Regions from separate parts of the Streptomyces sp. NPDC088794 genome, predicted to be linked through region 1. Evidence: riboswitches for the same ligand, from Rfam matches in the RefSeq annotation. Region 1 holds a riboswitch; the other holds the start of a gene.

Region 1 (3,405 bases):
GCGCCTGCTCGGCGGGCGCGAAGGGATGCAACTGCCCGAACTCGGGCCAGGTGACCGGCTCCATCTCCGTGGTGGCGTTGAGCTTCATCGTGCAGGAGCCCAGCGGGATCATGCCGCGGTCGAGCGCGTAGTCACGGTCGGCCAGCTTGCGCAGGTAGCGCAGCATCGCCGTCTCGGAACGGTGCTCCTGGAAGACGGGGTGGACCAGGAACTCGTCGCTCCGCAGAAGCGCCTGCGGAATGGTCTCCCCGGCGACCGCGTCCAGCGCGTCCACGTCCCCCGCGACCCCGAACGCGGCCCACACGGAACGCAGTTGGGCCCGCGCGGTTGTCTCGTCACAGGCGATCGACACGTGATCGGCGTCGACCGGGTACAGGTTGACCCCGTTGTCCCGCGCGGCGGCGACGACCTCGGCGGCCCGCCCTTCCACGCGCACGGTAAGGGTGTCGAAGTAAGCCCCGTGCACGACCTCGACACCACCGGCCCTGAGCCCCTCGGCCAGGATCGTGGCGTACCGATGCGTGCGCCGCGCGATCACCCGCAGGCCCTCAGGCCCGTGGTAGACGGCGTACATACCGGCCATGACGGCGAGCAGCACCTGCGCGGTACAGATGTTGCTGGTGGCCTTCTCCCGACGGATGTGCTGCTCACGCGTCTGCAGCGCGAGCCGGTAGGCCTTGTGCCCGTCGGCGTCCACGGACACACCCACGAGCCGCCCGGGCAGGCTCCGCGCGAACTTCTCGTGCACGGCCATGTAGCCCGCGTGCGGCCCGCCGAAGCCCATCGGCACACCGAACCGCTGCGTCGTACCGACGGCGATGTCCGCTCCCAGCTCACCGGGCGACTTCAGCAGTGTCAGCGCCAGCAGATCGGCGGCGACGGTGACGAGCGCACCGAGCCCGTGCGCCTGGTCGATCAACGGCTTGATGTCCCGTACGACACCGGAGGCGCCGGGGTACTGGACGAGAACGCCGTTGATCTCCCGCTCCGCGACCTCGGCCGGGATGCCGTCGGCGAGGTCGGCGACCACGACCTCCACGCCGGCCGGCTCGGCCCGCGTCTGGATCACGGCGATGGTCTGCGGCAACGCGTCCGCGTCGACCAGGAACAGACCCTTCTTGTTCTTGCCCATCCGCCGGGACAGCGCCACGGCCTCGGCGGCGGCGGTGCCCTCGTCGAGCAGCGAGGCACCGGAGGTGGGCAGCCCGGTCAGGTCGGCGACCATGGTCTGGAAGTTGAGCAGAGCCTCAAGGCGACCCTGCGAGATCTCCGGCTGGTACGGCGTGTAGGCCGTGTACCAGGCCGGGTTCTCCATCACGTTGCGCAGGATGACGGGCGGCGTGAAGGTCCCGTAGTACCCGAGGCCGACCATGGAGTCGAGCACCTGGTTCTGATCGGCGAGCGACCGCAGCTCGGCCAGCACCTCGGCCTCGGTGCGCGCACCGGGCAGGTCCAGGTCATCGGCGTTCTTGATCACATCCGGCACCGCGGCGGCGGTGAGCTCGTCCAGCGAGCCGTAGCCGACCTGCGCGAGCATCTTGGCCCGCGCCTCCTGGTCGGGCCCGATGTGGCGCTGCTCGAACGGGATTCCCGCTTCGAGCTCGGAGAGCGGAGTGCGATGGGCGGTCATTGCGGAGGCCTCCTGGTCGGTCACGACCTTCGAGGGGCACCACGGCACGGGTACCCCGACGGCCTCCCCCTCTGTCATCTCAACCTGAGAGCTTCACCGGGCATCCCGAAGGGGCCCGACTTTCACCGTCGGTGAGAGCGGAGGCCTTCGACACCCGCCCTGCTTTCCAGAGTGACCTCGTCCGTGCGGTACGTGGGCCTGAGAGATTCCGGGGAGGATTTGCTCCTTCGGCGCCTCCGATGATGTCTGGAGGACTCTCCCGCACGGGGTCAGCAGCCGCTGCCAGCCTACCAGCGGGCACACCGCACGGGCCTTCGAGTGGCCACCATCACCAATGTGCTCTTTTGTAGTGTTTACGAGTGCGTCGCGACCACGTGGAGGCCCCGTGCAGACCGACATCGATCCACGCAACCTGATCGGCCGCAAGGCGTTCGACCGCAACGGCACCAAGATCGGCACGATCGACGAGATCTACCTCGACGACGCGACCGGCGTGCCGGAGTGGGCCGCCATACGCACCGGCCTCTTCTCCCGCGACGCCTTCGTCCCCCTGGAACCCAGCGAACTGGTCGAAGGCACCCTCCACGTCCCCTTCGAACGCGCCCTCATCAAAGACGCCCCCGACTTCGGCGTAGGCCGCCACCTCTCCCCCCAACAAGAACTCCAGCTCTACCACCACTACGGCCTCGACACAGCACCCCCACCAACGTTCCCAGACAGAAACTTCGGCAAGCTGGCAGGCACAGAAGACGCAGACGCCTGAGCCGTCTGCCGACATCTACCCACTCCTTGCTCAACTTGCGCGCAGTCGTGCCGCTGAGGCGCCACCCACCCCACAGCCAGACGGCCCCACCCACCAGCCTCGCGGCAGGCGGCGGCGCGCCGCGCCCCCAAACCCACCTAGCCTGCGGGCAGTCGTGCCGCTGGGGCGGCACGGGTGGGCGCAGGCGGCACCCCGTCAGCGCCGGGCTGCGCGACCCACCCCCGCCCAGCCCCACCGACGGTCACGTCCGAACCCCGTCCACGGAAACCCCGGCCCCTCCGCCTCCGCCTCCCGAAACCAACGGCAACGGATCCGCCGGCTCCAACTCAAGGTCATCGACCCGAAACGTCCGCACCCTCCCCGGCTCAGACCCCGGCGTCTCAAACCGCACAGTCACCCGCCCAAGCCCACTCCCCTGCACCCACCCATGCCCAAATTCGGCATGCCGCACATCATGCCCCGAAGGCCACCGCCGCTCAGCAGCAACAATCACCTGCTCCTCAACCGCCTCCGCGTCCCCCTCCCCCACCTCAACCTCCACATCCGAGTACTCCACACCCACCCCACCCCCAACAACCGCCCCCGCTTCCGCTTCCGCCTCCGCCGCCTGCGCAAAAAGATCCTCCTGCGTGAAGTCGGCAAGCCCACTAACCCCCACCCCCAACAACCGCACCCCACCCGTCGTATCCACAGCCTCCAACAACCGCAAGGCAGCCTCCCGCACCACCCCAGGGTCATCCGTAGGCCCCCGCAAGGTCTCGGACCGAGTCAACGTGGAGAAGTCGTACCGCCGCACCTTCAACACGATGGTCCGCCCGGACAACCCCGCCGACCGCAACCGCCCCACACACCGATCCGCCAGCCGCTGCACCTCCAACCCCACCCGCACCCGGTCATGAATGTCCACGTCGTACGTGTCCTCGACCGACACCGACTTGGTCTCCCGCTCAGCGACGACAGGCCGATCATCACGCGCCAACGCCATCGCGTAGAGACCGTGCCCGTGCGCCTT
Region 2 (3,405 bases), on a different contig from region 1:
AACGGCTCGTAGGTCGCCCTCCCATTCGGAGAGTTCCACGCCCACGAACATCACCGGGTCCGCCGTCTCGATCGCGGCGAGGCAGCGGCGGGCCGTGCGGATCACGGGAGTTGTCTCGAACTCGGCGGAGGCGGCGGCGAGGAAGTCGACCGGGTCGTCCTGCCAGTCCGGTTCGAAGAGGCGGACGCGGCCGCCGGAGGTGGGGCCGTCGAGGAGGGTGCGGCCGATGCGGCACAGCTCGGCGACGGCGGCCGGCGGGAGCGGGATCCCGACCATGCCGTCCGGGTTCACGGCGATGCCGACCTGCGGGGGCAGACCGCGGGCGAACTCGACGGCGGGCGCGATCGTGTACGACAGATGCGAGCCGACGACATGCCGGAACTGCTCCTCGGAGCTGAAGACCGGGACGTACGCCTGGCCCTCGATCTCCAGCGTGGGCAGGTCCAGCGGGCCGCTGTGCGGGCCGCCGCCGCTGGGCAGCGGGATCCAGAGGAAGCTGCGGCTGAGCACCTCGACGATCCGGCCGCCCGCCATGGGCACGCCGAGGGACGCCGACAGCACCTCCTCCAGCTCGTTGCCGGGCCATCCGCCGTGCGGATGGGGGTGCGCCTGCATGGGAAACTCCGCGGGGAGATCCGCTGGGAAGTCCATCTGTCCGACCGCCTGCTGTGAAGTACCGCTGTGGCAGCAAAGGCTAACGGGTACGGGGGCCCTGGCGGTGGGCTCGTGCGGCCGATCTCGCCCGGCGCACCGTCCGCGCAACGCACGGGCCGGGACGGCGGCCGGACCGTAGGGTCCCGGCGCGAGCCCGGTCCGGGCACCGCCCGCCGCGGGCCACTGCCGCCTCGGCACGGGTCGACGAGTGCGGCGGCCCCGGGGCGGCACGGCTCGACGGCGGCCCATCGGCGGCGGCACCTCAGCCCGTGAATCCGATCCTGCGCAGCACGTCCGCCGCGTCCCGGTCCAGGAGCACCGCCGAGCCGACGCCCTCGGGCAGGTCGCCGCGCTCCACGGAGCGGATCAGCCGGCCGGCCGCCGTGCGGTGGCGCAGGAAGGCGTAGCGGGAGACACCCCGGCCGCGGTCGCGCTGGCCCGCCAGGGCGGTGCGCGGGGGCACGTCGAGCAGGACCAGGTGCAGGATGCCGCCGCGGCGCCGGGCCTCGCGGGCCAGCCAGCCGCGCACCCAGGCCTGGGTGCCGCAGTCGTGCACGACGACGCCGGCGCCGGCGCGCAGGGCGCGGCCGAGACCGGCGTAGTGGGCGAGGCGGACCAGGGGGCGGTAGACGGCGTACGGCAGGAAGCGGGACGCCCGGGTGTCCCAGCGGTCGCGGGCGTCCTGGGAGTCGATGCGGATGCCCTTGACCGCGCGCCGCATCAGCGTGGACTTGCCGCTGCCCGGCAGGCCGGTGATCACCACCAGGTCGCGGGGGCCGAAGAGCAGGGCGTGCGGGCTGCGGCCCGAGCGGTCGCGCAGGTCGCGGACGACCGGGGCCGGCCGCTCGGCGCAGCGCTCGCGGGCGGGTGCCGGGGCCTGCTGGGGCAGCGCGACGGCCGAGGTCGCCGCGTACGCCGTGGTCCTTGTCACCGTGATCGTCCTCCCTGCCGGGTCAGGAAAGCTTCTCCCCACCGAATGTAAAGAGAAGGTAATCCACGGTGTCTCCCGGTTCCGTTCGGTTCCGGCCACAAGCCTGTTACAGAGCCTGTGCGATGATGTGCGCGCCAACTGCATACCGGCCGTTTGAATCCGCGCGGGAGAGTCCCCAGTCACCTGGGGCGCCGAAGGAGCAAGTCCCTCCCTTGAATCTCTCAGGCCCCGTTACCGCGCGGGCGAGGCACATCTGAAAAGCGGGCCCCCGGTGTTGCCGGTGGCCCCACCCAAGGTGCAAGTCATGTCCCGTGCGGTCATGACGAACCTCTCAGGTTCCGATGACAGATGGGGAGGAACGACCTCGCCGTCATGCCTTGGGAGACTCACGTCCGATGAGCAGCACCGAACCCCGTCACACCGCGCTCGATGCCCTGCATCGCTCGCTGGGCGCGACCATGACCGACTTCGCCGGCTGGGACATGCCGTTGCGCTACGGCTCCGAGCGCGACGAGCACCTCGCCGTACGCACGAAGGCCGGGCTCTTCGACCTCTCCCACATGGGGGAGATCACCGTCACCGGCCCGCAGGCGGACCGGCTCCTGAACTTCGCCCTCGTCGGCAACATCGCCTCCGTCGGCGTCGGCCGCGCCCGCTACACCATGATCTGCCGGGCCGACGGCGGCATCCTGGACGACCTGATCGTCTACCGCCTCGCGGAGACCGAGTTCATGGTCGTCGCCAACGCCTCCAACGCCCAGGTCGTGCTCGACGCGCTGACGGAACGTTCGGCCGGATTCGACGCCGAGGTGCGCGACGACCGGGACGCCTACGCGCTGATCGCCGTCCAGGGGCCGGAGTCCCCCGGCATCCTCAAGTCCCTCACGGACGCCGACCTCGACGGCCTGAAGTACTACGCCGGTCTGCCCGGCACGGTCGCCGGTGTCCCCGCCCTCATCGCCCGCACCGGCTACACCGGCGAGGACGGCTTCGAGCTGTTCGTGAAGCCCGAGCACGCGGTCGAGCTGTGGCAGGCGCTGACCAAGGCGGGCGAGGGCGTCGGCCTGATCCCCTGCGGTCTGTCCTGCCGGGACACGCTGCGCCTGGAGGCGGGCATGCCGCTGTACGGGCATGAGCTGAGCGCCTCGCTCACCCCCTTCGACGCCGGGCTCGGCCGGGTGGTGAAGTTCGAGAAGGAGGGCGACTTCGTGGGGCGCCAGGCGCTGCGCGAGGCCCTCGAGAACCTCAACCACGACGTACCGCGCGTCCTCGTCGGCCTGGTCGCCGAGGGCCGCCGTGTCCCCCGTGCCGGGTACGCCGTGGTCGCCGACGGCCAGGTGATCGGTGAGGTCACCTCAGGCGCCCCCTCCCCCACGCTGGGCAAGCCGATCGCGATGGCCTACGTCGACGCGGCCCACGCGGCTCCCGGCACGGCCGGGGTCGGCGTGGACACCCGGGGCAGCCACGAGCCGTACGAGGTCGTGGCGCTGCCGTTCTACAAGCGCCGGAAGTAACACTTTCCGCAGTGCTCCCCCGCACCTCTTCACCCTTCACCCACACTCCCCCGCGTACAGGAGAATCCAGGCCATGAGCAATCCCCAGCAGCTGCGCTACAGCAAGGAGCACGAGTGGCTGTCGGCCGCCGTGGACGGCGTCGCGACGGTCGGCATCACGGAGTACGCGGCCAACGCGCTCGGTGACGTCGTCTACGCCCAGCTCCCCGACGTCGGCTCCCAGGTGACCGCGGGCGAGACCTGCGGCGAGCTGGAGTCGACCAAGTCGGTCAGCGACCTGTACTCGCCGGTCAGCGGCGAGGTCAC

Evidence for each region. A riboswitch is a leader RNA that binds a small molecule or an ion and turns the genes downstream of it on or off. The one in region 1 is predicted to bind glycine.
Region 2: it holds a riboswitch for glycine, as region 1 does, so the genes downstream of both, gcvT (glycine cleavage system aminomethyltransferase GcvT) here and gcvP (aminomethyl-transferring glycine dehydrogenase) in region 1, are expected to answer to the same signal.

The regions. Positions count from the first base shown of each region.
Region 1 covers NZ_JBIVKB010000014.1:9,539-12,943, reverse strand. Annotated here, with positions in the region: gene gcvP (aminomethyl-transferring glycine dehydrogenase) at 1-1,630, opposite strand, end outside; glycine riboswitch at 1,807-1,902, opposite strand; gene ACIP6U_RS33200 (PRC-barrel domain-containing protein) at 2,016-2,393, shown strand; gene ACIP6U_RS33195 (DNA polymerase IV) at 2,635-3,405, opposite strand, start outside.
Region 2 covers NZ_JBIVKB010000010.1:49,160-52,564, reverse strand. Annotated here, with positions in the region: gene ACIP6U_RS26445 (enhanced serine sensitivity protein SseB) at 1-651, opposite strand, end outside; gene ACIP6U_RS26440 (AAA family ATPase) at 917-1,591, opposite strand; glycine riboswitch at 1,740-1,832, shown strand; gene gcvT (glycine cleavage system aminomethyltransferase GcvT) at 1,981-3,099, shown strand; gene gcvH (glycine cleavage system protein GcvH) at 3,173-3,405, shown strand, end outside.